DNA from 4 places in the Mitsuaria sp. BK041 genome. Region 1 is predicted to be linked to each of the others. Evidence: predicted binding sites of a transcription regulator. Region 1 holds the regulator's gene; each other region holds the start of a gene.

The links. The regulator LexA, encoded in region 1, represses DNA repair genes until DNA is damaged. The targets are predictions, from matches to a motif close to ACTGTATNNNNATACAGT.
Region 2: the regulator LexA is predicted to act here: its motif matches at 4,258-4,275, upstream of imuA (translesion DNA synthesis-associated protein ImuA).
Region 3: the regulator LexA is predicted to act here: its motif matches at 5,684-5,701, upstream of FHT38_RS09330 (putative DNA modification/repair radical SAM protein).
Region 4: the regulator LexA is predicted to act here: its motif matches at 2,467-2,484, upstream of recA (recombinase RecA).

The regions. Positions count from the first base shown of each region.
Region 1 covers NZ_JACHYT010000001.1:1,919,345-1,926,309, forward strand. The annotation lists gene FHT38_RS08425 (O-succinylhomoserine sulfhydrylase) at 1-1,109, shown strand, start outside; gene gltX (glutamate--tRNA ligase) at 1,106-2,497, shown strand; tRNA gene FHT38_RS08435 (tRNA-Ala) at 2,643-2,718, shown strand; tRNA gene FHT38_RS08440 (tRNA-Glu) at 2,761-2,836, shown strand; tRNA gene FHT38_RS08445 (tRNA-Asp) at 3,019-3,095, shown strand; tRNA gene FHT38_RS08450 (tRNA-Ala) at 3,143-3,218, shown strand; tRNA gene FHT38_RS08455 (tRNA-Glu) at 3,278-3,353, shown strand; tRNA gene FHT38_RS08460 (tRNA-Asp) at 3,456-3,532, shown strand; gene FHT38_RS08465 (helix-hairpin-helix domain-containing protein) at 3,625-3,930, opposite strand; gene lexA (transcriptional repressor LexA) at 3,948-4,625, opposite strand; gene FHT38_RS08475 (asparaginase) at 4,740-5,672, shown strand; gene FHT38_RS08480 (organic hydroperoxide resistance protein) at 5,811-6,245, opposite strand; gene FHT38_RS08485 (MarR family winged helix-turn-helix transcriptional regulator) at 6,285-6,803, opposite strand.
Region 2 covers NZ_JACHYT010000002.1:168,502-175,466, forward strand. The annotation lists gene FHT38_RS16665 (AMP-binding protein) at 1-257, opposite strand, end outside; gene FHT38_RS16670 (Crp/Fnr family transcriptional regulator) at 585-1,241, shown strand; gene FHT38_RS16675 (GNAT family N-acetyltransferase) at 1,287-1,877, opposite strand; gene FHT38_RS16680 (response regulator transcription factor) at 2,223-2,906, shown strand; gene FHT38_RS25665 (HAMP domain-containing sensor histidine kinase) at 2,914-4,218, shown strand; gene imuA (translesion DNA synthesis-associated protein ImuA) at 4,355-5,224, shown strand; gene FHT38_RS16695 (DNA polymerase Y family protein) at 5,172-6,665, shown strand; gene FHT38_RS16700 (error-prone DNA polymerase) at 6,679-6,965, shown strand, end outside.
Region 3 covers NZ_JACHYT010000001.1:2,114,797-2,121,761, forward strand. The annotation lists gene FHT38_RS09305 (polysaccharide deacetylase family protein) at 1-630, shown strand, start outside; gene FHT38_RS09310 (hypothetical protein) at 627-1,514, shown strand; gene FHT38_RS09315 (VOC family protein) at 1,585-2,013, opposite strand; gene FHT38_RS25740 (hypothetical protein) at 2,236-2,352, shown strand; partial or broken gene FHT38_RS09320 (acyltransferase family protein) at 2,328-3,359, opposite strand; gene FHT38_RS09325 (TIGR03915 family putative DNA repair protein) at 3,454-4,302, opposite strand; gene FHT38_RS09330 (putative DNA modification/repair radical SAM protein) at 4,299-5,660, opposite strand; gene FHT38_RS09335 (LysM domain-containing protein) at 5,830-6,837, opposite strand.
Region 4 covers NZ_JACHYT010000002.1:1,718,527-1,725,491, reverse strand. The annotation lists gene sucC (ADP-forming succinate--CoA ligase subunit beta) at 1-362, opposite strand, end outside; gene FHT38_RS23460 (regulatory protein RecX) at 763-1,305, opposite strand; gene recA (recombinase RecA) at 1,384-2,427, opposite strand; gene FHT38_RS23450 (response regulator transcription factor) at 2,740-3,411, shown strand; gene FHT38_RS23445 (sensor histidine kinase) at 3,465-4,970, shown strand; gene FHT38_RS23440 (Uma2 family endonuclease) at 5,122-5,688, shown strand; gene rodA (rod shape-determining protein RodA) at 5,704-6,858, opposite strand; gene mrdA (penicillin-binding protein 2) at 6,855-6,965, opposite strand, start outside.

The DNA of each region.
Region 1 (6,965 bases):
CCTTCGTGCATCCGGACGCGGCCACCGCCGCGCGCCGCTTCGCCAACGAGGAGGAGGCCTTCGTCTACAGCCGCTTCTCCAACCCGACGGTGATGATGATGGAGCGCCGGCTCGCGGCGCTGGAGGGCACCGAGGCCTGCATCGCGACGTCCTCGGGCATGTCCGCGATCATGCTGCTCGTGATGGGCCTGCTGAAGGCCGGCGATCACGTCGTGTGCTCGCGCTCGGTCTTCGGCTCGACGATCAAGCTGCTGCAGGGCGAGTTCGGCAAGTTCGGCGTCCAGACGACCTTCGTCTCGCAGACCGACCTGACGGAATGGAAGAACGCGCTGCAGCCCAACACCAGGCTGCTGTTCGCCGAGACCCCGACCAATCCGCTGACCGAGGTCTGCGATGTCGCCGCGCTGGCGGACATCGCGCACGGCCACGGTGCGCTGCTCGCGGTCGACAACTGCTTCGCATCCCCCGCGCTGCAGCAGCCGGCGAAGATGGGCGCGGACTTCATCATCCACTCCGGCACCAAGTACCTCGATGGCCAGGGCCGCGTGATCGCCGGCGCGATCTGCGCGTCGTCGAAACATGTGGACGAGGTGTTCACGCCGGTGATGCGTTCGGTGGGCATGTCGCTGTCGCCGTTCAACGCCTGGGTCGTGCTCAAGGGCATGGAGACGCTGTCGGTGCGCATGAGGGCGCAGACCGCCAGCGCCGCGCGGCTGGCCGAATGGCTGGAGGCCCATCCCGGCGTCGAGCGCGTCTATTACCCGGGCCTGAAGTCGCACCCGCAGCATGAGCTCGCGATGCGCCAGCAAGGCGGGCAGGGCGGGGCGGTGGTGTCCTTCATCGTCAAGGGCGGCGCCCGGGCGGCCGAGGACGGTGGTCGCGCCGCCGCCTTCCACGTGATCGACCAGACACGCATCTGCTCCATCACCGCCAACCTCGGCGACACCAAGACCACCATCACCCATCCGGCCAGCACCTCGCACGGCCGGCTCACCGAGCCGCAACGCCAGGCGGCCGGCATCACGCAGGGGCTGATCCGCGTCGCGGTGGGCCTCGAAGACATCGAAGACATCAAGGCCGACCTGGCCCGTGGTTTGAACTCGCTATGACCTCTCCCATCCGCACCCGCATCGCGCCGTCGCCGACGGGCTTCCTGCACCTGGGCACGGCCCGCACCGCGCTGTTCTCGTGGGCCTATGCGCGTCACCACGGCGGCGAATTCGTGCTGCGCATCGAGGACACCGATGTCGCGCGTTCGACGCAGGATTCGGTCGACCAGATCCTGGCGTCGATGAAGTGGCTGGGCCTCGACTACGACGAGGGCCCGGTCTATCAGATGCAGCGCCTGGAGCGCTACCACGCGGTGATCGAGCAGATGATCGCCGCGGGCACCGCCTATCGCTGTTACTGCTCGCCCGAAGAGCTGGCCGCGATGAAGGCCGGCCAGGAAGCGCGCGGCGAGAAGCGCCGCTACGACGGCACCTGGCGCCCGGAGCCAGGCAAGACGCTGCCGGTGATCCCGGCCGGCGTGTCGCCGGTGGTCCGATTCAAGAATCCGATCGACGGCGATGTCAGCTGGGACGACCTGGTCAAGGGCACCATCACGATCAACAACCGCGAGATCGACGACCTGATCCTGTTGCGTCCGGACGGCGTGCCGACCTACAACTTCGCGGTGGTGGTCGACGATTGGGACATGAAGATCACCCATGTCTTCCGCGGCGACGAGCACATCAACAACACGCCCTGGCAGATCAACCTGTTCAATGCGCTGGGCGCACCTTTGCCGGCCTTCGGGCACATCCCGGTGATCCTGGGCGACGACGGGCTGAAGCTGTCCAAGCGCCGCGGCGCAGTCAGCGTGACCGCCTACGAGGACAACGGTTATCTGCCCGAGGCGATGCTGAACTACCTGTCGCGCCTGGGCTGGAGCCACGGCGACGACGAGCTGTTCTCGCGCGAGCAGCTGGTGTCGTGGTTCGACGGCAGTCACATTTCCAAGAGCCCCGCGCAGTGGGACCCGGCCAAGCTGGAATGGGTCAATGCGCATTACATCAAGCTGGCCGATGACGCCCGTCTGGCGGAACTGGTGAGCGCTCAACTGGCCAAGCGCGGCCTGAGCGCGCCGCAGCGGCTGGAGGCGATGTGCGGCCTGTTCAAGGACCGATGCAGCACGACGGTCGCGTTGGCGGACTGGCTGGCGATGTACGTGTCGCCGGTGACGCCCAGCGAGGCCGACCGCGTGCAGCACTTGACCGACGCGGTCAAGCCGGCCGTGCTCGCGTTCGCCGACAAGCTCGAGGCGCTGGCCAGCTGGGACAAGGCTTCCATCAGCGCCGCCATCAAGGAAACGATCGCGGCGCACGGCCTGAAGATGCCGCAACTGGCCATCCCGGTGCGCGTGCTGGCCTGCGGCCGCGCGCAGACGCCGTCGGTCGATGCGGTGCTGGAACTCTTCGACAAAGAAATTTTGTTGAACCGCTTGCGTTCCGTTTAAAACTCGTTCTATACTCTCGTTCTCGCTTGAACAGCGCGTTGTTCGAAACGAACTTCGAAGCAGCAGACGGCGAATCAAAACGGGGAGCGCGAGCTCCCCGATGAGATTCAAAAGTAGTTGAATCGAATCGGTTCGAATCCCCAAAGGGGGTATAGCTCAGCTGGGAGAGCGCTTGCATGGCATGCAAGAGGTCAGCGGTTCGATCCCGCTTACCTCCACCAAACTTCGGTTTGCGTGGCGCGCGGTTCAAGGAAGAAGGTTCAGTCCCCTTCGTCTAGAGGCCTAGGACACCACCCTTTCACGGTGATTACAGGGGTTCGAATCCCCTAGGGGACGCCAAGTTTTCGAGCTTGGTTACTGACTGAGATTGAACGTGAAAATCGAAAATTCTTCGGAACTCGATTTAAGCGTTGTCAAAATCAGGTATAGTAACGAAATCGACGCAGAGAAGCGATCAAGTCATTGATCGAATCAAAGCGAGACCAGTTTGATGCGAAGGAATCGAAAGATTCTGAGTATCTGGAGTGGTAGTTCAGTTGGTTAGAATACCGGCCTGTCACGCCGGGGGTCGCGGGTTCGAGCCCCGTCCACTCCGCCAACACAGTTGAGGCTCGGGCAGCGTACCGATTCGATGCGTCAGCATTCGGGGGTATAGCTCAGCTGGGAGAGCGCTTGCATGGCATGCAAGAGGTCAGCGGTTCGATCCCGCTTACCTCCACCAGATTCCTTGGGAGTCTGGGTTGCCGGTACGCACTGACCGAGTCACAGCAAGAAGGTTCAGTCCCCTTCGTCTAGAGGCCTAGGACACCACCCTTTCACGGTGATTACAGGGGTTCGAATCCCCTAGGGGACGCCAAGTTTGGCAAGGCTTGGCTGCATCGCGGTTCTGAATGGATCCGTTGGCTTGCAGCGAAACTTGTTCGCGAATGATATCGACGCGCTCAACAGCGTCGTATCTGGAGTGGTAGTTCAGTTGGTTAGAATACCGGCCTGTCACGCCGGGGGTCGCGGGTTCGAGCCCCGTCCACTCCGCCAATATTGAAACCCTGTCGATACAAATCGGCAGGGTTTTTTCTTTGCCCGTTCCGGTCTCATTCTGGTTAAGGCGGGTCACGCCCACGGAATATTCAGAGGTCCGGATACTCGCGCTTGCGCTGGGCGGTATAACTCCACCAATCTCTGGGCGAGGCACCGTTCATGAAATCGACGGCCGCCATATAGGTATCCAGAACGCAGGGATCGTGGCGCTTGCCGGTCAGTTTGCAAATCCGCTGATAGAGCGCAAATGCATCGGCGCCGATGAGATCCGCGGGCTGCCGAATCCCCATCGATTCAAAATCCCGAACCATCGCAGGACCGATGTTGGGAATTTGCCGCAGCGTGAGGCATTCAGCGGCCGAAGCCGCTTTCGTGTGCGTCTTTCGCGCAGCCATGCGGCACTCGTACCCGCTCAGTGAAACCCGCCGGAGCGGATCAATCCCACCGCCAGGCCTTCGATGGCGAACTGCTCATCCGGCGTAACCTCGATCGGGGCGAAATCGGCGTTCTCCGGGAGAAGTCGGATGCCATCCGGATGGCGTTGGAAGCGCTTCACGGTGACCTCGTCACCCAGGCGCGCGACGACGACTTGGCCGTTGCGCGCTTCGCTGGTCTTCTTCACGGCGAGCAGGTCGCCGTCCATGATGCCGATGTCCTTCATGCTCATGCCTTTCACGCGCAGCAGGAAGTCCGGCGCCTTCGAGAACATCGAGGGGTCGACGCTATAGTGCTGCTCCACATGTTCCTCGGCGAGGATGGGCGCGCCGGCAGCGACGCGGCCGACCAGCGGCAGCGTCAGCTGCGCCAGGCTGGCCAGCGGCAGGGCGAACTGGCTGTGCTCCCGGGCGCGGTTGACCTGGCGCAGCGCGGTCGACGGCAGGCGGATGCCGCGCGCGGTGCCCCCCACCAGTTCGATGACGCCTTTGCGGGCGAGCGCTTGCAGGTGTTCCTCGGCGGCGTTCGCGGACTTGAAGCCGAGTTGCTGCGCGATCTCGGCGCGCGTGGGCGGCGAGCCGGTGCTCTCGATGCTGTCGCGGACCAGATCGAAGATCTGTTGTTGGCGGGCGGTGAGTTTGGGCGGTGTATCCACGAGCACAGGCCTTTATTCCATGGAGGACTGGTTGGAATGCAAAACGGCTTCGAGGGTTCGAAAGCCGCCTGAGAATCCATCCAGCATCTGGATTTTTATACAGGAGACGACAAATTGCAAAGCGCGCCCCAGACCCTCGTGATCATCGGCACCGGCGGCACGATCGCCGGCGCCTCCGGCAGCGCCACGGACAACGTCGGCTACAAGGCGGGTTCGCTGTCGGTGGAGTCGCTGGTGAAGGCGGTCCCGGCGCTCGCGGCGAAGTCGCTGGAGGCCGAACAACTGGCCCAGCTCGACAGCAAGGACATGGATCACGCCACCTGGGCGCGGCTGGCGAAGCGGGTGCGGGAGCACCTGGACCGGCCCGAGGTCCGCGGCGTGGTGATCACGCACGGCACCGACACGCTGGAAGAGACCGCCTATCTGCTGCAGCGCGTGCTGGCGCCGGAGAAGCCGGTCGTGCTGACCGCCGCGATGCGGCCGGCGACCGCCATCCAGGCGGATGGTCCGCAGAACCTGCTGGACGCCGTGGCCGTTGCCGAGAGCGAAGGCGTGCGAGGCGTCATCGCCGTCGTGGCGGGGCAGGTCTGGTCCGGGCTCGAGCTGCGCAAGACGCACAGCTACCGGCTCGACGCCTTCGAGGCCGGGCCTGACGCCGGGCCGCTGGCCGTGGTGGAGGAGGGCGTCGTGCGGCGCTTCCGCGATTGGCCGGGGGGCGAGGCGCTCGGCGCGGCGCTGTTGCCGGAGGACGCGAGCCAGTGGCCCTGGGTGGAGGTGCTCGCCAGCCATGCGGGCGCCGATGCGCGGTCGCTCGAAGCCTGGCGAGCGGCCGGTCTCCAGGGGCTGGTGCTGGCGTGCACGGGCAACGGCACGGTGAATCAGGTGCTCGAGGCGCCGGTGCGCGCGCTCAAGGAGGCCGGCGTGCCGGTGTGGCGGACGACGCGGTGCGCGCAGGGACGCATCGTGGGCGCCGGCGATGAGCCCGCCGCCGCGCTGTCGCCGTGGGCGGCGCGTGTCGAGTTGATGCTCAGCCTGCTGCAACGCTGAACCACAGCCGTCGCGAGTGGCTTCGTCGGTCGCGACGGAGCGAAGCGTCGACGGCTGGACCCATGAATGAAAAAGCGCCGGCATGACCGGCGCTTTTCTTTGTGCTCGACCCGGTGGTGACCGGGCGCCGCGGAAGGCTTAGACGATCGTCAGCGTGACGTCGACGTTGCCGCGGGTGGCGTTCGAGTAGGGGCAGACCTCGTGGGCGTCGGCCACCAGCTTTTCCAGCTGCGCGCGGTCCATGCCCGGCACCGAGATCTTCATCGCCACGGCGATGCCGAAGGCGCCCGGCTTGTTGGCGTGGGGGCCGATGCCGACTTCGCTGGTGATCGAGACTTCGGCTGGCAGGGCGACCTTGTTGCGGGCCGAGACGGCCTTCATCGCGCCGATGAAGCAGGCGGAATAGCCTGCGGCGAACAGCTGTTCCGGGTTGGTGCCGGCGCCGTCGTCGCCGCCCAGCGCCTTGGGCGTGGACAGCTGGACCTTCAGGCGGTCGTCGGACGATTGCGCGGTGCCGGAGCGGCCGCCGGTGGCGGTGGCGGTGGCGGTGTAGAGGGCTTTTTCGATGGCCATGTGGGGCTCCTTGGTGGTGAGGGGAAAGAACGCTTGGGGTCAGGGGTTGCCGTCCTCGCCGTCGCTCTCCGTGAGCGCGGCGGGATCGGCGGCGGAATCTGCGGCGGAATCTGCGGCGAGGTGGGTCAGCAGCTTGGTGCGCAAGGCCTGCAGACGGCGTGTCAGCGATTCGAGCTCGGCCGGCCCGCAGGCGCTGGCGCAGGCCAGTTGCTCGGGAATGCCTACCGCCTGATCGCGCAGTGCGCGGCCAGCGGCGGTCAGATGGATCTCGACGCGGCGCTCGTCGCCGCGGGCGCGCTGGCGCTCGATCAGCGCGCTGGCCTCGAGCCGCTTCAGCAGCGGTGTGAGCGTGCCGGAATCCAGGCTCAGACGCTGTCCCAGCTCCGAGACGCCCAGGCCCTCCGTCTCCCACAGCACCAGCATCACGAGGTATTGCGGGTAGGTCAGGCCCAGCGGCGCCAGCAGCGGCTTGTAGAGCTTGGTCATCGCCAGCGAGGTCGAATACAGCGCGAAGCAGAGCTGAACGTCCAGCTTCAGCCAGTCGGTGCCGGCGGGCATCGAGGGCTGGCCGCCAGCGGTGCTGACGGCGGCAGCGTCCTGGGGGCTGGAAGGGTTCGTCTTCGGCATGGGATGAAATGTAGCGAGCAATTCAATTGCACGCAATTGAAATGGTCTTTGTCCGCCGTTGAGGCGAACTATCGGTGCCTGGGACGAGCGCCG
Region 2 (6,965 bases), on a different contig from region 1:
GGCACCGGGATCGCGCCCAGCGACTGCGCGGCGAGCATGGCCGCGTACAGCCGCGGCCGGTTCTCGCCGATGACCACCAGATGCTGGCCGCGCACCATGCCGGCGGCGGCGAAGCCGTGCGCGAGATCACGCACCAGCGCCGCGAGCCCGGCCCAGTCCAGCGTCTGCCAGATGCCGAGCTCCTTCTCGCGCAGCGCCGGCGCGCCGGGGCGCTGCCGTGCATGGGCGAGCAGCAAGCGGGGGAAGGTCTGGTCCACCGTCGTCTCCTTGTGGTCCCCGCTGTCGCCGTCTCTGGTGGAGGCGCTCATGCCGCGGGGTGAATGGACTGTAGGCCGGCTCATTGACGCCGTGTTGTCGTTGCGACGACATTCCTAGGGAGAGTTCGGGGCAGCGTTTTCCCCAGGGGGGCGCGTCAGGCTGTTGTCATGCGCCGGCGCGATGAACGGGGGATGGCCTCGATCACCGACACCGCTGTCCGCGCCGCGCTGGGTTCGCCGTCCCCGCCGCCCCTGCACCCGTCCCTGTCGGGGGCCGTGCCGACGCAGCCGCTGCGGCTGCGGGCGCGGGCCGCGAGCGCGCAGGAGATGGGCGCCATTCCCTGGCTGAAGGCGATCGAGCCGGAACTGCGCGAGCGGGTCTCCGCCAGCATCCAGGTGGCGGAGGTGGAGGTCGGCGAGCGCATCTGCCGCATCGGGCGCGAAGCCAATTTCTGGTTCGGCGTCATCGACGGCCTGCTCAAGATGAGCAACGACGAGGCGGCGGCGCGCCAGGTCACCTTCACCGGCGTCCCGCCGGGCGGCTGGTTCGGCGAGGGCACCCTGCTCAAGCGCGAGGCCTACCGCTACAACATCCAGGCGCTGCGCCGCAGCGTCGTCGCCGGCCTGCCGCTGGACAGCTTCCATGAGCTGCTGGAGACCAGCCTGGCCTTCAACCGCTACGTGCTGAACCAGCTCAACGAGCGGCTGGGCCAGTTCATCGCCGCACGCGAGATCGACCGCCAGAGCGATCCCGACCTGCGCGTCGCCCGCAACCTGGCAGCGCTGTTCCATCCCCAGCTGTACCCCGGCGTGAACGGGCTGCTGCGCATCACGCAGCAGGAACTGGGGCATCTGGTGGGGCTCTCGCGTCAGCGCGTCAACGAGGCCCTGCGCCACCTGCAGGCGCAGCGGCTCATCGCGGTCGAGTATGGCGGACTGCGGGTGCTGGACCTGGCGGGGCTGCGGGTGTATCCGCAGCAGTAGCGGCGCCGGGGTGACGTCGGTCCGCGGGCGCGGGGCCGGCCGGCCTCAGGCGCCGAACGGCGTCGCCTCGGGCTGCGCCGGCGGGTGCGCGGCGTACTGCGCGGCGTTGATCTCGTAGAGCAGGCTGGCCGCCTCGCCCGGATGCTCGGCGACCGAGCCGGTCAGCCGCAGCCCGACCCGCTCCAGCGTCTTGCGCGCCGCGGTGTTGCCCGGCGCCAGCAGCGCCTGCACCGAGGTCGCGTGCAGGCTGTCGAAGGCCAGCGCCAACGCCGCCAGCGACATCTCCGCCGCATACCCCTGGCCCCAGTGGTCGGACAGGAAGTGGAACTCCAGCAGCAGCGCCGGCGCGCCGCAGATCCGTCCCCGGCTCAGGCCGCCGAAGCCGATCGCGCCGAGCGAAGGCTGCTCGCGCAGCGCGACCGCCCACGGCCCCAGTCCGTCGCGCGCCCACAGCCCGCGCCATTGCTCCAGCCGCTCGGACATGGCGGGACCGCCGGATTCGAATCGACGATTCGCCGGGTCGCACAGCAGGTCGCGGAAGGTCCGGGCGTCCGCCGCCGCGGGCGGACGCAGGGTCAGCCGGGGCGTGTGGGTGAGCCGCTCGACGGCCGGGATGGAGAAGAGGGGGGCAAGCATAGGGGTTAACCCGCAAATTATGCGCCCGCGCCGCGTTTCAAGTCATCTCCCGACCGCTCGGTCGGTGACGGCAGCGGGACTTGCGTCACGAAAGGTGACGAAGGCGTTGGAACCCTGGAAGTTTTGGCCCCTTGCGCGCAGATCGCCCGCTGCTTGCGCCGATCCCAAGGCCGCTCCCGGGGCCGTTACCCCGGCCGCGCCGGGCGACAGCCCAGCGACAGGTCGGCGCGGGCCGACTCGCATAGCATTCCCGGCATCCGCGGGCCCGGCGGGGGACTTCCCCCCATCCGGGCTCCCTCCCCAGGACGACGCGGCGCCCGGCGCCGCAGGAACGTGAGCCTCGTCATGAAGCTGCTGGTCATCGAAGACAACCCGGACATCGTCGCCAACCTGTTCGCCTACCTCGAGCCGATGGGCTACGAGCTGGACGTGGCCCGCAACGGCCTGGGCGGGCTGGCGCAGGCCGCCGCCGGCTCCTACGACGCGATCGTGCTGGACCTGACCCTGCCCGGCCTGGACGGGCTGGACGTGGCCCGGCGCCTGCGCAAGGACTTCCGCCGGCCGACCCCCATCCTGATGCTGACCGCGCGCGACACCATCGCCGACAAGGTCACCGGCTTCGAGAGCGGCGCCGACGACTACCTGGTCAAGCCCTTCTCGCTGGTCGAGCTGGAGATCCGCCTCAAGGCGCTGATGCGGCGCTCCCACGGGCTGAACCTGAGCTCGGCGGTGAGCTACGCCGATGTCAGCTTCGACCCCGACACGCTGGAAGCCACCCGCGCCGGCAAGCCGCTGCAGCTCACGCCCACCGGCTACAAGCTGCTCTCGGCCCTGCTGCGCGAGGCCCCCAAGCTGGTCCGCCGCGAGGACCTGGAACGCGAGGTCTGGGGCAACGACCCGCCCGACAGCGATGCGCTGCGCACCCACATCCACGCGCTGCGCTCGGCGCTGGACAAGCCCTTCCCCGTCCCGCTGCTGAAGACCCATCCGGGCATCGGATACCGGCTGGTGTCGCCCGATGCGGGATGAGCCCCGCGTGACCCGCGCCCCCTGGCGCCTGCGCTCCACCGCCGCGCCGACGACGCTGCGCACGCGCGTCGCCGCGGCCTTCCTGCTGCTGACCCTGCTGGTCTGCGGCGCCTTCGCCGTGGCGGCGGTGCGCATCGCCTCGAGCATCGAGGACCGCCTGATCGACCAGCGCCTGAGCCGCACCGCCGACGAGCTGATCGCCCGCGAGCGGCAGGGCCTGGAGCCCGACCTGCCGCCCAGCGTCACGCTCTACCGCGGCACGGAGATCCCGGCCCCGCTGCGCGGGAAGCCGCCCGGCAAGTACACGCTGCCGCAGGACGGCCAGCTGGTCAGCGCGCTGGTCCGGAACGACCTCGGCCCGGTCTTCGTGCTGACCGACCGCGACGAGGACTTCGCCAAGATCGAGGCGGGCGTCTACGGCCTGCTGGGCCTGGCCTTCGTCTGCTGCCTGGGTCTGGCGCTGTTCCTGGCGCAACTGACCGCGAGCCGCATCGTCGCGCCGGTGACCGCGCTGGCGCGCGCGGTGGAAACCGGCGCCGCGCCGCGCGAGTACCCGCTGCAGGATTCCACCGACGAACTGGGCGTGCTGTCGCGCGCCTTCGCCGCCAAGACCGAGGCCCAGCAGCGCTACCTGGACCGCGAGCGCTGGTTCACCGGCGACGTCAGCCATGAGCTGCGCACCCCGCTGGCGGTGATGCTGGGCGCCGCCGAGGTCCTGAAGGCGCGCCTGCACGGCCGGGACGACATGGTCGAGCTGGCCGAGCGCATCCGCCGCACCGCCGCCGACACCAGCGAACGCGTGGTCGCGATGCTGCTGCTGTCGCGCGATCCGGCCAGCATCGGCGCGCCGCCGACCGCGGTGCTGCCGCTGCTGCGCCAGGAGATGGAGCGCTGCCGGCCGCTGCTCAAGGGCAAGGCCGTCGAGATGACGCTGCATGCCGCTCCCGCCGATGCCGCCCTGGAAGTGCCGGCGCGGCCCGAGCTCGCCGCGATCGCGCTGGGCAACCTGATCCGCAACGCCTGCCAGTTCACCGAGGAAGGCCGCGTCGACATCCGGCTCGAGGCCGGCCGGGTCGTCATCGAGGACACCGGCATCGGCATCCCGCCGGCGGTGCGCGATCGCATCTTCGACCGCTTCATGCAGGTGGACCCGGCCGGCGCCGGCAGCGCCGGGCTGGGCCTGGCCATCGTCAAGCGCGTGGCCGAGCACCTGGGCTGGACCGTCAGCCTGGAGGCGCCCGCCAACGGCGGGACGCGCTTCGCGCTGAGCTTCGGGCAGGCGTCCAGGGAGCGGGACATTCTCCCCACTTGAAGCGCGACATCCGCTGGACGGGTCGGCCGTCCCACCTATACTGTATGCATATACAGCTCCCAACGCCGGTGTCACGACCGGCGTTGTCGTCTCTTCCGCCGACCGTCTCGCTGATCGTTCCGCCGACCGCCCCGCCATGTCCGCCCTGCCCTTGCCCCTTCCCCCCGCCGTGGCCGAGGCCGTCTGGCGCGGCGACGCGCTGGGCCGCGGCACCGACACGGTCTGGCCCAGCGGCTTCGACGCGCTGGACGCGGAACTGCCCGGCGGCGGCTGGCCCGGCCGCCAGCTGACCGAACTGCTGCTGCCGCAGTTCTCGCTGGCCGAATGGCGGCTGGCCGGCCCGGCGCTGCGACGCGTGGTCGCCGACGGCGCCGCGGTGGCGATGGTCGGCCCGCCCAAGCGCCCGCACCTGCCCGGCCTGATGCACCTGGGACTGGACGAGCGCCACCTGGTCTGGATCGACGCGCGCGCGCCCTCGGAGCGGCTCTGGTGCGCCGAGCAGCTGATCAAGTCCAACGCCGCCGGCGCGGTGCTGGCCTGGATGCCGCAGGCCGCGCCGGAACAGCTGCGGCGGCTGCAGGTGCTGGCGCAGTCCTTCGAGGGGCCGGTGTTCCTGTTCCGGCCGCTGGCCGCGCGCCACGACCCCTCGCCAGCGCCGCTGCGGCTGCAGGTGACGATCGACGTCGACTGGGCGCTGGACGTCCTGATCCTCAAGCGCAAGGGCCCCGCCCATGAGACGCCGCTGCGGCTGGCGTCCATCCCGGGCGGGCTCGAGCGGGTGCTGACGCCCCGGGTGATGCGGCCCAGCACGATGCGCCCCGTCGCGCCGCTCGCGCCACTCGCGCCGGTCATGCCCGCCGCGACTGAAGCCGCGCCCGCCGCAGCGTCCGCCGCCGCCTTGTCCGAATCCTCGCGCGCGCCGCAGCCGCTCGCCCTGTTCCCGGAGCTGACCGATGTTGTGGGTCGCCCTGATCCTGCCGCCTCGTCCGCCGGCGCCGTCCGCTGATCCGGCCGCGCCGCCAGACCATCCCTGGGGGATCTGTCCGGAGGCGCAGGCGGGGCTGGCCGTGTGGTGCCTGCAGTTCACGCCGCGCGTGGCGCTGATGGAGGACGCCGTCGTCATGGAGGTCGAGGCCAGCCTGCGGCTGTTCCGCGGCCGGGGCGCGCTCCAGGCGCGCATCGCCGACGAGGCGCCGGACCTGGGCGCCGTCGGCATCGGCTGGGCGCCGACGGCCACCGCCGCGCTGGTGCTGGCGCGCTGCGGCGTGCCGGACCTGGGCGGCCGGCTGCTGCAGGCGGTGCTGGATCCGCTCCCGCTGCAGGCGCTGAGCGCCGGCGCCGAACATGCGGAGCCGCTGAGCCGTGCCGGCATCAACACGCTGGGCCAGTTGCGGGCCTTGCCGCGCGGCGGCATCAGCCGGCGCTTCGGCGCGGCGCTGCTGGCGAAGCTGGACCAGGCCTACGGGCTGCGTCCGGAGGCGCACCGCTGGGAAGTGCTGCCGGAGGATTTCCACGCCCGCATCGAGCTGCCCGGCCGCGTGGACCACGCGCCGGCGCTGCTGCTGGGCGCGAGGCCGCTGCTGATGCGGCTGTGCGGCTGGCTGGCGGCGCGCCATGCCGGCGCGACCGGCGTGACGCTGCACTGGGTGCACGACTCGATGCGCGCCAAGGACGCGGGCGATGGCGGATCGCTGACGATCCGCACCGCCGAGCCGATCCGCGCGCTCGAGCACTTCTGCCGGCTGATGGCCGAGCACCTGGCCAAGACGAAGCTGCTGGCGCCGGTGGGCGAACTGCGGCTGGAGGCGATCGGCGTCCAGGCCATGACCGAGGACAGCGCCTCGCTGCTGCCCGACACGGTGCGCACCGGCGAGACGCTCTACTTGACGCTGGAGCGCATCGCCGCGCGCCTGGGCCCGGAGCGGGTGATGCAGCCGGCGCCTGGCGACGATCACCGGCTCGAATGGATGACGCGCTGGCAGCCCGCCACCGACGGCCAGCGCGCCGGCGCCTCGGGCACGGGGCGCCGGCGTCTGGCGACGCGGCCCGCGCCGTCCATGCCCGAACCCGGCTTCCTGCTGGAGCCGCCGCTGCGCCTGGCGCTGCGCGAACACCGGCCGCATTACCAGGGCGCGCTGACACTGCTGGTCGGTCCCGACCGCGTCGAGGGCGGCTGGTGGGACCGCCTGCCGGCGCGCGCGCCAGCGGACGCGGCAACTGGGACTGGGACTCGGACTGGGACCGGTGCCGGCGCCCGGGACCAGACCGCGCCGCCCTTCACCGCGCTCGTGCCACAGGACGACGCGGCGATGGTGGCGGTCGGCCACCGCAACGTCGTGCGCGACTACTGGATCGCGGTCAACGACAGCGCCGGCGTCGTCGCCATCTTCCGGCAACCGCTGGACGATGGCGGCAGCGCCTGGTTCCTGCACGGCGTCTACGCCTGAACGGGGTCGAGCGATGACCGCCCCGCCTGCCCTGCCCGCCGCCGCACTGCCCGCGCCACCCGCGCTGCCGGACTACGCCGAACTGCGCTGCCTGAGCAACTTCAGCTTCCTCAAGGGCGCCAGCTGGCCCGAGGAACTGGTCGAGCGCGCCAGGGAACTCGGCTACAGCGCGCTCGCGATCACCGATGAATGCTCGATGGCCGGCATCGTGCGCGCGCACGTGGCCGCCAAGCAGCATGGGCTGAAGCTGCTCGTGGGCAGCCAGTTCCGCATCGACCCGCGCGACGGCGCCGGTCCGGA
Region 3 (6,965 bases), 200 kb from region 1:
CAGATGGAATGGCTGGCGAAGAACGACTACCGCGTCGTCAAGCTCTCGCAGCTGACCGGCTACCTCGAGGGCAAGGAGCCGCTGCCGCCCAAGGCGGTGGTCGTCACCTTCGACGACGGCTACGAGTCGGTCTACAAGTTCGCCTACCCGGTGCTGCGCAAGCTGGGCCTGCCCGCGACGATGTTCGTCTACACCGATTTCGTCGGCGCCGGCGGCGACGCGGTCAGCTGGCCGCAGTTGGCGGAGATGCAGGCCTCGGGGCTGATGGACATCCAGGCCCATTCGAAGTCGCACCGCAACCTGATCGAGCGCACCGCCGGCGAGAACGACGAGCGCTACAAGCGCAACCTCGACAGCGAGACCGCCGGCCCGCGCGACCTGATCGAGCAGAAGCTCAACACCAAGGACCAGGTGCGCCATTACGCCTATCCCTACGGTGACGCCAACGAACTGGTGCTGGAGACGCTGACGCGTCAGAAGTACACGCTGGCGGTGACCGTCAACCCGGGCGGCAACGCCTTCTACGCGCAGCCGCTGATGCTGCGCCGCACGATGATCTTCGGCGACCACGACCTCGAGGCCTTCAAGGCCCGGCTGCAGACCAGCCGCCGCATTGGACAGACGCCATGAGGGCCGCGCTCGCAGTCCTCCTGGCCGCCGCCGCGCTGGCGGCCTGCAGCAGCGGCCCGAGCGGCGCGCTGCGCGGCGGTGAAGGCGTGGCCGGCTCGCCCCCCACGGCCTTCGAGCAGGCGCAGGTGTCGCGCGCGCAGGAGCAGGTGAAGGACGGCCAGCTGGCCGAGGCCGCCTGGACCTGGGAAGCGCTGACCGTGCTGCGGCCCGACAACGCCGGCTACCGCGACAGCCTGGCCGCGACCCGCCAGCTGATCGACAGCGGCGTGAGCGAGCGGCTCGAGAAAGCCAGGGCGGCGCAAAAGCGCGGCGACCTGGACGGCGCAAGCACGGCCTACCTGGGCGTGCTGGCGCTGCAGCCGGACAACGAGGCCGCCGCCGACGCGCTGCGTGGCCTGGAGAAGGAACGCAACCAGAAGAGCTACCTGGGCAAGCCGACGCGGCTGACGCTGCGCAAGGCGGGCCCGCCGGTGGCGGCCAAGCCGGCCGCCAAGGCGCAGGCGGCGGGTGCGTCGGGCAAGGACCCGGCCCCGGCCGCGGCGTCGGCCGGGCCGGACCGCAACGAACTCGAGCACATCGCGATGCTGGCCGCGCAGGGCGAGCTCGACGAGCCGATCCGGCTGCTCGAGCGCCGCGCGCCGCAGGACCGCAACGATCCTTCGGCCAAGCGGCTGCTGGCCGACCTCTACGTGCGCAAGGCCGAGAAGATCTCGACCATCGACAAGTCCGGCGCGGTGATGCTGCTGCAGAAGTGCCTGCGCGTGGATCCGAAGAACGCGCGCGCGACCGCGCTGATGCGCCAGCTCATCGACGAGTCGGCCGCCAAGGCCCCCGCCGCGGCGGGACCGGCCGCGGCGGCGAAGAACAAGGTCGACAAGCGCTAGTCGCGGGCATCGGCGTTGGCCGACGGCCGCCGCCGAAGGCCGCCGCAGATGGTTGCCCGCGCCCCGACGCCTAGAACGTCACCGTGACCGAGGGCGCGCTGCGCTGCGCCTCGCCGTGGAACACGGCCTCGATGTTGTTGCCGTCCGGGTCCAGCACGAAGGCCGCGTAGTAGCCCGGGTGATAGGGCCGCTCGCCGGGCGCGCCGTTGTCGGTGCCGCCGTTGGCCAGCGCGGTCTTGTGGAAGGCGTCGACCGCCGCGCGGTCCCGGGCCTGGAAGGCCAGGTGATGCCGCCCGGTCAGCTGGCCCTGCGCCGCATCGCTGCTCGCGGTCGACACGAACAGCTCGTCGGCCCAGAAATAGTCGTCGCCCGATCCGCCGATCGGCACGCCCAGCGGCGGCAGGACCGCCTCGTAGAAGTGGCGGCTCGCGGCCAGGTCGCGCACGACGAGCTGCAGGTGGTCGATCAGGCGTCCGCGGTGCAGTTGCTGGACTTCCATGGAGGCTCCTTGAAGTGGGTCGGCATGACGCCGGTCAGGGCAAACGGCGTTCTTATCCGCCCGGCGCGCCGGCGTCATTCGTTTTTCCGTCGACGGCCCGCCGCGCCCCCGGAGTGCGGGACAAGGACGATGCGCCTGCCAGGGTCCTCGGCGTCCGGCTCAGATCACGCCCGGTCCGCCGCGCCGTCGGCGGTTCCGGCACCGGAGCCGGCGACCTGGGCGATGCTGACGCTCGGCGGCCTGCTCCTGCTGCTGCGCCAGCGGCGGAGCAGGGGACCGGAGACGGTCCTTTCCAGCACCCCCGCCAGCAGCACGCAGGCCACCACCGCCGGCGCGTAGACCGCGAAGGTCCAGGCCTGCGACGCGCCCATCACGGCGCGATACAGCGCCACCGTGCCGAGCACGACCAGCATGTGGCTCAGGTAGAGCTCGTAGCTGAGCTCGCCCAGACGGGCGAGCCAGCGTCCGCCACGGCGTGGCGCCGGCGGGTGAGCGACCGCGGCGACCAGCAGCGCGGCGGTGCCGACGCACAGGACGTACATGCCGCCCTTGAAGAGATGGCGGTGGACGAGCTCGCCCCAGCCGATCACCAGCAGCAGGCCGACGCCGCCGAGCACCGCCAGCAGGCGGGCCTCGCGCGCGCCTGGCCGCCAGCGCCGCGCGAGCAGCGCCGCCAGCACGCCCCAGGCGATCGCCGACATGCCGGGCAGGTAGGCCTTCTCCCACCACACCTCGTCGCTTGGCGGGACCAGCGCCCTCAGCGGCACCAGGGCGAGCGCCAGCGCCACCAGCGCCGCCACCAGCAGCGGCCGGGGCAGCGCCAGGCACAGCAGCGGGAAGCCGACGTAGAAGACCTCCTCGATCGACAGCGACCACAGCACGTCCCAGGCCGCCGGCGCCCAGCCGGTGCGGCCTTCATACCAGTTGAAGGTGAAGCTCAGCGCCGAGCCCAGCAGGCCGGCCAGCGACTGCCGCTCGCCCGGTGCGAAACCAGGCACGCCCAGCAGCGCCAGGGTCGACAGCAACGCCAGCATCACCAGCAGCAGCGGCAGGATGCGCGTGGCGCGCGCGCGGTAGAAGGCGCGCAGGTCGACCCGGCGCAGGTCGCCATCGCGCGCCAGCAGGCGGGTCGTGATCAGGAAGCCCGAGATCACGAAGAAGATGAACACCGCCTCGTAGCCGTTGAAGCTGATCGCGTCGATCAGGCGCTTGGGCAGCCAGGCACCGGCCAGGCTGGGCGCCAGCGGCAGGCGGAAGGGCAGGGCCAGGTGGTGGACCACCACCAGCAGGATGGCCACGCCACGCAGGCAGTCGATGGCGAAGTTGCGCGGCGTGGTCTGGGTCATGCGGAGTGGCGGCCCCAGGCCGCCGAGAAGGGATGGCGGCGCGGATGTTAGCGGCGCCTGGCGTCGGCGCGGCCGCTCATCGGAGTGACGGCCGTTACGTCGTCGAGCCACGCGGTGGCAGCACGATCGGGCGAATGCGCCTGGGCGCGGTCGGTCCGGCGTCCAGCATGTCGCGCACGCGGTCGTCAGCCTGCGCGACCAGCGGCTCGATCAGCGCGGCCTCCGGCAGGTTGGCCCAGTAACGGCGCGGCATCTCGCGGGTCATCATGGCCAGCTTCAGGCGCGCCGGATTGAAGATGCTGCGGTAGTAGGTCAGCCACAGCGCCGCGCCAGCGTCCGGCGGTGGCGCCGTCTCCCGCCGCGCCCCCGGGCCGGCGCACAGCCGGACGCCGTCCCAGTGCATCGAGACGCGCGGCGACAGGATGGTCCAGCGCAGGTTGGCGAAGCGCCGCGCGAAGAAGGGCGAGGCGGCCTCGAGCACATGGTGCTCGGGCTCGAACCAGGCGACCAGGCGTTCGCCGTCGGTGTCCTCGACCGGGACGAAGCGCACGAAGGCATGGGTCTTGTGGATCTCGTGCCGCACCTCGCGGGCGAGCCGCTCCGCGTGGCGGCGGTCCTCGTCGAAACGGTCATGCCAGCACGCGGGATCGGTCCTCAGGCGCGACAGCAGGCGGTGCAGGAGCTCGAAGCGCCGCGGCTCGCGATGCAGCAGGGCGGACCGGCACAGCGACAGGAACGAGGCCGGCACCGTGAACGCGGCGCTCGCGACGCGCTCGTTCGCGTCGGTCGCATCGACGTCCCCCACTGTCGACCAGAGGTCGCCGTCGTCCTCGCCGGTGGTCCACTCGACGGTCTCCGGCGCCACGCCGTCCAGCACCAGGCGCCGGGCGGCGAGGCGGAAGCCGTCGAAGTCGACGGGTCCATCGAGCCGCACGCGGATCATCCGAACAGTCCCAGCTGCGTGGGAGTGCCCGCGACAACGCCCCCGACCACGCCCGTGCCCGTGCCCGCGTCCGCTGCCCCACTGGCGCGAGTCGGGGCTGGCGGTGCCGCGCCAGGACGATGACCGTCGACGATGACGAAAGGCAACACCCGGCGCAGCGGCAGCTTCATGTGGCGCAGGTCCTCGGCCCGCACCCGGCGCAGTCGACGGGCGGCGATCAGCCGGTCGACCGACCCGACGCCCAGGCCGGGCACCCGCAGCAGCAGCTCTCGCGGCGCCTGGTTGAGGTCGACCGGGAAGCGCTCCGGATGCGCGAGCGCCCAGGCGTGCTTGGGATCGACGTCCAGCCGCAGCAGCCCGGTGCCGTCGTCGACGATCTCCTCGTGGTCGAAGCCGTAGAAGCGCATCAGCCAGTCGGCCTGGTAGAGGCGGTGCTCGCGCACCAGCGGCGGCGCCTTCAGCGGCAGGGCCCGCGCGGCATCGGGAATGGGGCTGAACGCCGAGTAATAGACGCGCCGCATGCGAAAGCGCCCGTAGAGCGCGGCGCTGCTGCGCAGGATGCTGCGGTCGTCGCTGTCGTCGGCGCCGACGATCATCTGCGTGCTCTGGCCGGCCGGGGCGAAGCGCGGCGGCCGCGCGGGGCGCGGCGCGGCGCCCGGGATCACGCGGATCGGCGCCTCGCCCGTTGTCGCGCCAGTGGACCCGACCGACGACCCGCCGGTTGATCCGTCCGCTGACGCCCGCGCCTCACGGGCCTCGTCGATGTGCAGCCGCAGCCGGCCCATCGAGCGATGGATCGCGCTCGTGTCCTTCTCGGGCGCGAGCTGCTTCAGGCCGGCCTCGGTGGGCATCTCGACGTTGATGCTGAGCCGGTCGGCATACCGGCCGGCCCGGCGCAGCAGTTCGTCGCTGGCATCCGGGATGGTCTTGAGGTGGATGTAGCCGCGGAAGTCATGCACCTCGCGCAGCGTCTGCGCCACCCGCACCACCTGTTCCATGGTGTGGTCGGGGCTCTTGATGATCCCGCTGCTGAGGAACAGGCCCTCGATGGTGTTGCGGCGGTAGAAGTCCAGCGTCAGCCGCACGACCTCCTCGACGCTGAAGCGCGCCCGCGCCACGTTGCTCGACGACCGGTTGACGCAGTACAGGCAGTCGTACTGGCAATGGTTGGTCAGCAGGATCTTGAGCAGCGAGATGCAGCGGCCGTCGGGCGCGTAGCTGTGGCAGATGCCCATGCCTTCCGTCGAGCCGATGCCGGCGCCGCCGACGGAATCGCGCCGGTCGGTGCCGCTGGATGCGCAGGAGGCGTCGTACTTGGCGGCGTCGGCCAGGATGGCGAGCTTGCGGTCGAGGTCCATGGGGCGCGCGGGAATGACAAACAACTGTATGAATATACAGTAATTGAGTCATCCAGCTCTCGCCTCACCGGCCGCCTGCGAGGGAGTTCCGCCGGCGAGCGCCCATGCAAAAGAGGCGCACGCGGCGCCTCTTCCTTGGGGTGTCCGACGCCGTCGCAGCGGCGCGGTGTCACTTCAGCTGGTCGGCCTTGGCCTTCAGCGTGACGGCCTTCTGGCGTTCCAGCTTGGCCAGCTCGTTGTCCGGGTCGAGCTGCAGCACCGTGTCCCAGCCGCGGATCGCGCCGGCCAGGTCCTGCTTGGCGAAGGCGGTGCGCGCATTCAGCGTCGCCCGGGCGATCTGCTTCTTGCGCAGCGCCTCGATGCGGGCGGCGGCGCCGGGATGATCGGCGGCCTCGGCGCGGCGGAACTCCTCCAGCGCCTTGTCCATGCGGCCGGCGCGCTCGTGCGCATCACCGGCACGCATGGCCTTCTCGCCGGGCGACAGCTCGGCCACCGGCGGCGGCGCGGGCGGGGCGGCGGGCGCCGGAGCGGCGGCCACGGTCGCGGGCGGCGCGGCCGGCGCGGCGGCCTTCGGATCGGGGCGCGCCGAGGGGCGCGGATACAGCGGACCCGCCGGCGGCTTGCCGGGGATGCGCAGCACCTGGCCGCCGGCGACCTGGCGCGGCACGCGGATGTCGTTGTAGCGGGCCAGGATGTAGAAGGCGTAGATGTCGCCCATGAAGCGGCCGGCGATCCGCGACAGGGTGTCGCTGGACTGCACCGTGTACGCGAAGGACTCGCGACCCAGCAGCGCCACCGGGTCGGCGGTGATCTGCTTCATGAGGCTGTTGGCCAGCTTGTTGCCGGGATCCAGCTGCAGCGCGCGCTGCAGCTCGGCGCGGGCCTGGTCTTCCTGGCCGGCTTCCAGCAGTTCGATCGACTGCATCGCGGTCTTCTGCGCCAGGGCCTGCTCGGCGGGCGTCGGCGGGACCGGCTCCGGCGGCGGGGGCGGCGGAGGCGGCGCCGTCACCACCGGTTCGGGCGGCGGCGGCGCGGGCGCGGGCGTCTGGCAGGCCGCCAGGGCCAGGCTCAGCAGCAGCACCGAGACGGCCGACAGGGCGGATGGCACACCACCTCGCAGCGCGGCGGCAATCGAGGGGGAGGCGGTCGGGGCGTCGGGACGGAAAGTGGTCGACATCGGCATCACGTCGGGATTCGAGCGGGGTGGAGTATGAAACAGCGACAAGCCCCCCGCAGGTGACTTTCGTTCATTGAAGCAGGACCTTTGTCACGCAAACATCCCATGCCAGTCTCTCGAGGTCCCAA
Region 4 (6,965 bases), on a different contig from region 1:
ACCTTCTGGGTGCCGCGGTCGGTCACCAGCGAGACATACAGCTCATTCTTGATGTCCGCGCCTTCCTCGATGTACAGGCGGCGGACCTTCTGGCCGGCCGGGCCGGTCTGGTGCGTGACCAGCTGCATGCCCAGGATCTGCTCGGACAGCGCCTTCACGTCGTCCAGGCTCTTGCCCAGCTTGACGCCGCCGCCCTTGCCGCGACCGCCGGCGTGGATCTGCGCCTTGACCACCCAGACCGGGCCGCCCAGCTTCTGCGCGGCTTCGACCGCTTCTTGCACCGTGAACGCGGGAATGCCGCGCGGCACCGGCACGCCGAACTGGCGCAGGATTTCCTTGCCCTGGTACTCGTGAATCTTCATAGGGAGGTCTCGCTTGATGGATGAATCAGGAAGAGGCCGCCGATGCCGCGGACGCTCCGCGATGCCGGCGTTGAGATGGGGTTTGCAGCGCCGGATTCAGCCGGGCCTCCGCGACAAGGATCCCGTCGTCGCGGCCATAGGACCTCGCGTCGACGGTTCGGCGACGTTGCGGCGGATGGCGCTCGGGGGAGGCGGTGAAAGACATAAACCGATGCAAACACGCAAAAACACGCCCGCGGACGAACGCCGGCGGGCTGGTTTGCGAAGCCGAAAATGTAGCATGCTGCGTTGCATCAAGCCCTTGGCGCGGTTGTGCCGCGCACTGGCGTGGGCTTGTCAGCGGCTCGAAAGGTGCTCGTGACGCACGAAGTTTCAGGCGGTTTCTGCGTCTGTCACCGCTTCATGCGTCAGGGCCGGCGGCAACGCGGCGCACCGCCTTGCGGGCGAGTTCGGATCCAAAGCCTCGCCCCGTCAGGAAGCGCAGCCGTTTGGCCTCCGCCGACGCGTCCACCGGCGCTCCCTCGCCGAACTTGCGACGCAGCAACTCACAAGCGCGGTCCAGCTCTCCGGCCGCCAGCGCCGATCGCTGCTCCGCGTCGAGCGCCAACCCATGCTGGGCGAGCTCCTGCTCGATGCGGCGCTGTCCGAAGCGCTGGGAGCGCGCGTGGATGCGCGACTCGACGAATCGCGATTCGTCGAGATAGCCGTTCGCCTTGAGCCAGTCGAGGACCGCGTCCACTTCCTGGGTCAGCGTGACCGCCTGGGCTTCGGAGCCGTCTGGATCCTCGGCCTCGGAACGCCCGGCCCCCGGCCCTGGGCTCGAAGAGGGATTGCCCTCGCCGGCGGCGGCCTCGATCAGCGCAGCTTGTCGATCACGAGCAATGCGCAGCAGCTTGCGGCGCAGCTCCATCGCGCTGTGCTCGCGCTGCGCGAGCAGGGCCACGGCTCTGGCCTTGAGCGACAGCGGCTGCGAGGCCGAACCCCGCCGGTTTCCGGACGGAGTCATGCCGTCGCCCGGTGCTTACTCGGCGTCGCCAGGCGCGGCGCCCAGCAGGGGGATACCCAGCGATTCGCGGATCTTGTTCTCGATCTCGACCGCCAGGTCGGGGTTCTCGCGCAGGAACTCGCGCGCGTTGTCCTTGCCCTGACCGATCTTCTCGCCGCTGTAGGCGTACCAGGCCCCCGACTTGTCGACGATCTTCGCGGTCACGCCCATGTCGATGATCTCGCCCTCGCGGCTGATGCCCTCGCCGTAGAGGATGTCGAACTCCGCCGTCTTGAACGGGGGCGCCACCTTGTTCTTCACGACCTTGACCTTGGTCTCGGAGCCGATGACTTCCTCGCCCTTCTTGATCGAGCCGATGCGACGGATGTCCAGGCGCACCGAGGCGTAGAACTTCAGCGCATTGCCGCCGGTGGTCGTTTCGGGCGAACCGAACATCACGCCGATCTTCATCCGGATCTGGTTGATGAAGATGACGGTGCAGTTGGTCTTCTTGATGGTGGCGGTCAGCTTGCGCAGCGCCTGGCTCATCAGGCGGGCCTGCAGGCCAGGCAGCGCGTCGCCCATCTCGCCTTCAAGCTCGGCCTTCGGCGTCAGCGCGGCGACCGAGTCCACGATGATCAGGTCCACCGAACCCGAACGCACCAGCGAGTCCACGATCTCCAGCGCCTGTTCGCCGGTGTCGGGCTGGCTGATCAGCAGCTCCTGCAGGTTGACGCCCAGCTTCTGCGCGTACTGGACATCCAGGGCATGCTCGGCGTCGATGAAGGCGCACACGCCGTCCAGCTTCTGCATCTGGGCGATGACCTGCAGCGTCAGCGTGGTCTTGCCGGACGATTCCGGACCGTAGATCTCGATCACGCGGCCGCGGGGCAGGCCACCGACGCCCAGCGCGATGTCCAGGCCCAGCGAGCCGGTGGAGACGACCTGGATGTCCTCGATCTTCTCGCCTTCGGCCAGCCGCATGATCGAGCCCTTGCCGAACTGCTTTTCGATCTGGGCGAGGGCGGCCTGCAGGGCCTTGGCTTTTTCGGTGTTGGCGTTCTTCACGGGGGCGTCCATGCAATCTTCTCCTGTTGGCTGCGGCGGATTATGGCGCAATCTGTATATCTGTACAGTACTTTGTCGACCCGTGCCGCCCGTCGGTGCGGCTGCGGCGCTGTCGATGGCGGGATGTTAGGCCGCAGGTGGCTCACAGGATGAGCCAGCCGCACAACTCCCCCCGTTTTCGCCAAAGAGGGGGAAGTGCCGCCTCCCAAGCTGTCGCCCACCTGACTGGTGCCCCGCTCATCCGCCTGAGGACGGCTCGGAAACGCCTAGGGAAGCGCCCCGGACCGCTCCCTAGAATGTCTCCATAACCAGAGGGGACGACACATGCGCATCTTGATCGCCGAAGACGACCAGGTCCTGGCCGATGGCCTGCTGCGCTCGTTGCGAGCCTCGGGTTGCGCCGTCGACCAGGTCGGCAGCGGCAGCGAGGCCGACGCCGCGCTGGCCTCGCATGAGTTCGACCTGCTGATCCTCGACCTGGGATTACCGAAGCTGCATGGGCTGGAAGTGCTGCGTCGGCTGCGGGCGCGCGGATCGTCCGTGCCGGTGCTGATCCTGACCGCGGCGGACAGCATCGAGGAACGCGTCAAGGGCCTGGACCTTGGCGCCGACGACTACATGGCCAAGCCCTTCTCGCTGCAGGAACTCGAGGCGCGTGTGCGCGCGTTGACGCGCCGCGGCCTGGGCACCGCCTCCAGCGTGATCCGCCATGGCCCGTTGACGTTCGACGCCACCGGCCGCGTCGCTTACATCAACGATCAGATGGTGGAACTGTCGGCGCGGGAGCTGTCGCTGCTCGAGGTGCTGCTGCAGCGCGCGGGACGGCTGGTCAGCAAGGACCAGTTGGTCGAGCGCCTGTGCGAGTGGGGCGAAGAGGTCAGCAACAACGCGATCGAGGTCTACATCCATCGGCTGCGCAAGAAGATCGAGCAGGGGCCGATCCGCATCGCGACGGTGCGCGGGCTTGGCTACTGCCTTGAAAAGATTCCGGGCTGAGGTGCGGGGCGTCCCGGAGCCCCTGGGCGCACGCTTGATCGAGGACGCGCGGCATGGCGGGTGAATCGTCCGGCCATCGCTCGCTGTTCGGCGAGATCCTGGACTGGATGCTCGCCCCGCTGCTGGTCATCTGGCCGATCAGCGTCGCGCTGACGTGGCTGGTGGCGCAGGGCATCGCGAACAAGCCCTACGACCGCGAGCTCGACGAGATGGCGCGCACGCTGGGCCTGCAGGTCGCAACGGAGCCGGGGCCCGGCGACGCCTCCACGCGACGTGGGCGGTCGCGCTACGCGCTGGCCCCAGAGGCCGCGGCGCTGCTCCGGGCGGACGAGTCCGACACGGTCTACTACCAGGTGCTGGGCCTGCGCGGCGAATTGCTGAGCGGCGACGCCCAGTTGCCGGTGCCCGAAGTCGAACCGCCCATCGTGCCGTGGGAGGTCAACCGCCGTTTCGACGAGGTCAACAACGAGGCGGTACGGGTGTCCTACCTGTGGGTGGTGCCGGAGGGGATGGCCGGTGGCGACAAGATGATGCTGGTCCAGGTCGCGGAGACGCTGGGCAAGCGCTCGCGGCTGACCAACGAGATCATCAAGGGCGTGATCCTGCCGCAGTTCGTGATCCTGCCGCTGGCGGTGCTGCTGGTGTGGCTGGCGCTGGCGCGCGGCATCGCGCCGCTCAACGACCTGCAGCGCCGCATCCGCTCGCGGGACAGTTCCGACCTGAGCCCCATCGACGAGCAGCGCATCCCCGACGAGGTGGCCCCGCTGGTGCAGGCGATCAACGACCTGCTCGAGCGGCTCGATCAATCGATCCGCGCGCAGAAGCACTTCCTGGCCGACGCCGCGCATCAGCTCAAGACGCCGCTGGCGGGGCTGCGGACGCAGGCCGAGCTCGCCCAGCGCGAGATCGACGAGGGTCGCAGCTCGCCGTCGGAGCTGCGGCGTTCGCTCAAGCAGATCGCGGTCTCCAGTCAGCGTGCGGCGCACATGGTGAACCAGCTGCTGGCCATGGCCCGCGCCGAGGACCAGGAGCACGCCGCGCGCCGCAGCGAGGTGAACCTGGCGGTGCTGGCGATCGAGACGGTGCGCGATTTCGTGCCGCGCGCGATGGAGAAGCGGCTGGACCTCGGTTATGAGGGGCCGGAGGCCAGCCAGGCGGGCCTGCGCATCCACGGCCATCCCCTGCTGATCCGCGAGCTGATCCGCAATCTGGTGGACAACGCCTTGCTGTACACCCCCAGTGGAGGGACGGTGACCGTGCGGGTGGTCGAGGATCCGTTCGGCCAGGTCTGCGTGCTGCAGGTGGAGGACTCGGGGCCGGGCATCGCGGAGGCGGAGCGCGAGCAGGTCTTCCAGCCGTTCTACCGCGCGCTGGGCACCAATGTCGACGGCTCGGGGCTGGGCCTGGCGATCGTGCGCGAGATCGTCCAGCAGCACGACGCGGAGATCGCGGTCGACGACACGCGGGCACGCCGTCAGGCGGAGGCGGAAGGTGTGGGCCCTGGCGCGCGGTTCACGGTGCGCTTCGCCGCCCATCCGCTTGCCCAGGGCGAACGTTGAACCCGGCGGCGACGCATCCTCCACCCATCCGTCATTCGGTGCCCTGAACCTGGAGCCGGCGAGCGATCCAGCCTCAGTTCGAGCTAGCGACAACCCTTCCGGGCTTTCGAAGAATCACCGCCTCCTTCCTACTGAAGCGCAGGTGACTCCGATGGCATACCGACTTCCGGCGGCAACGACGATGCAGATGACGAGCGACGATTTCCTGGCCTGGGACTCTGGCGATGGCAGCCGATATGAATTGATCGACGGCCAGCCGGTCGTCATGGAAAGCGCGAGCGAGGGCCATCAGATCGTGGCCTGCAATCTCTATGTCGCGATGCGCCAGCATCTCCACGGCGCGCCCTGCCGGGCCATCCTGTCGCAGGAGGTGCGGTGCGACGACGGCAACTGCCTGGTCCCCGACGTGATGGTGTATTGCGACAAGGACAAGCGCCCGCGCGGCATGGAGGCCTGCCCGCTGATCGTCGAGGTGCTTTCCCGGAGTTCCGCCCGTGACGACAGGACCCGGAAGTTCGCGCGCTACCGCCGGCTGGCCGCGCTGCGCGAGTACCTGGTCGTCGACTGGGAGCAGCGCGCGACGGAAGTCCACCGCCTGGCCATCGACGGCTCCTGGCAGGTGACCCGCTACGCCGGCGGCGAGGTGGTGTACCTGGCCTCGATCGATCTCGCCCTGCCGGGCGACGTCATCTTCGCCGACCTGGAAGCGGCCGCCTGATGGCCGCCGGTCGACTCAGCGCTGCGTGCCGCCGCGACTCTTGGCGATCGACATCAGCATCCCCAGCGACAGCCCCAGCGTCACCATCGCCGTGCCGCCGTACGAGATGAACGGCAGCGGTACGCCGACCACGGGCAGGATGCCGGTCACCATGCCCATGTTCACGAAGACGTAGGTGAAGAAGCTCAGCGTGATCGCCCCGGCGAGCAAGCGGGAGAACAAAGTCGGCGCCTCGTGCGCGATGGCCAGGCCCCGCAGGATCAACGCGGTGAAGCCGAGCAGCAGCCCCAGCGCCCCGATCAAGCCGAATTCCTCGCCATAGGCGGCGAAGATGAAGTCGGTGGTCCGCTCTGGGATGAACTCGAGGTGCGTCTGCGTTCCCTTCATGAAGCCCTTGCCGGTCACGCCGCCCGAACCGATCGCGATCTCGCCCTGGATGATGTGGAAGCCCTTGCCCAGCGGATCCTTGGTCGGGTCCAGCAGCGTGCAGACCCGGTCCTTCTGGTAATCCTTCAGCACCACCCACTTCACGTCGGGCTGGCAGATCTGGTCCTCGCTGAAGACCAGCGCGGTGATGCCCGCGCCGGCCAGCACCAGCGCCGGAATGATCAGCTTCCACGACAGCCCGGCGAAGAAGATCACGTACAGGCCCGCACCCAGCACCAGCAGCGAGGTGCCCAGGTCCGGCTGCTTCGCGATCAGGCCGACCGGCACCACCAGCAGCACGAAGGCGGCGACGAAATCGGGCAGGCGCAGCTGGCCCTCGCGCTTCTGGAACCACCAGGCGAGCATCAGCGGCACCGCGATCTTCAGCATCTCGGAGGGCTGGATCACGACGCCGACGTTCAGCCAGCGCGTCGCGCCCTTCTTGCTGATGCCGAACAGCGCAACCGCCACCAGCAGCGTGACACCAACGGCGTAGAGCGGCAGCGCGAGCTGCATCAAGCGCTGCGGCGGTACCTGCGCGGTCACGAACAGCACGCCCATCGCCAGCACCATGTTTCGCGCGTGATCGACGAAACGCGTGCCATGGTCGTAGCCGGCCGAGTACATGCACATCAGCCCCAGCCCCATCAGCCAGCCCATGGCCAGCAGCAACGGAATGTCGAAACCCTGGAACAGCGGTTTCACGCGCTGCAGCAGGCTGGGTTTGCTGAAGAGGGCGCTCATCGTGAGGCTCCCGGGTTGGGGCGCGGCGCGACCGGCGCGAGGCGGCGTTCCGCCGCGGAGCCCGGTATCGCGGCGGGCACGGCCGACGCCGGAGCGGCGGGTCTGGG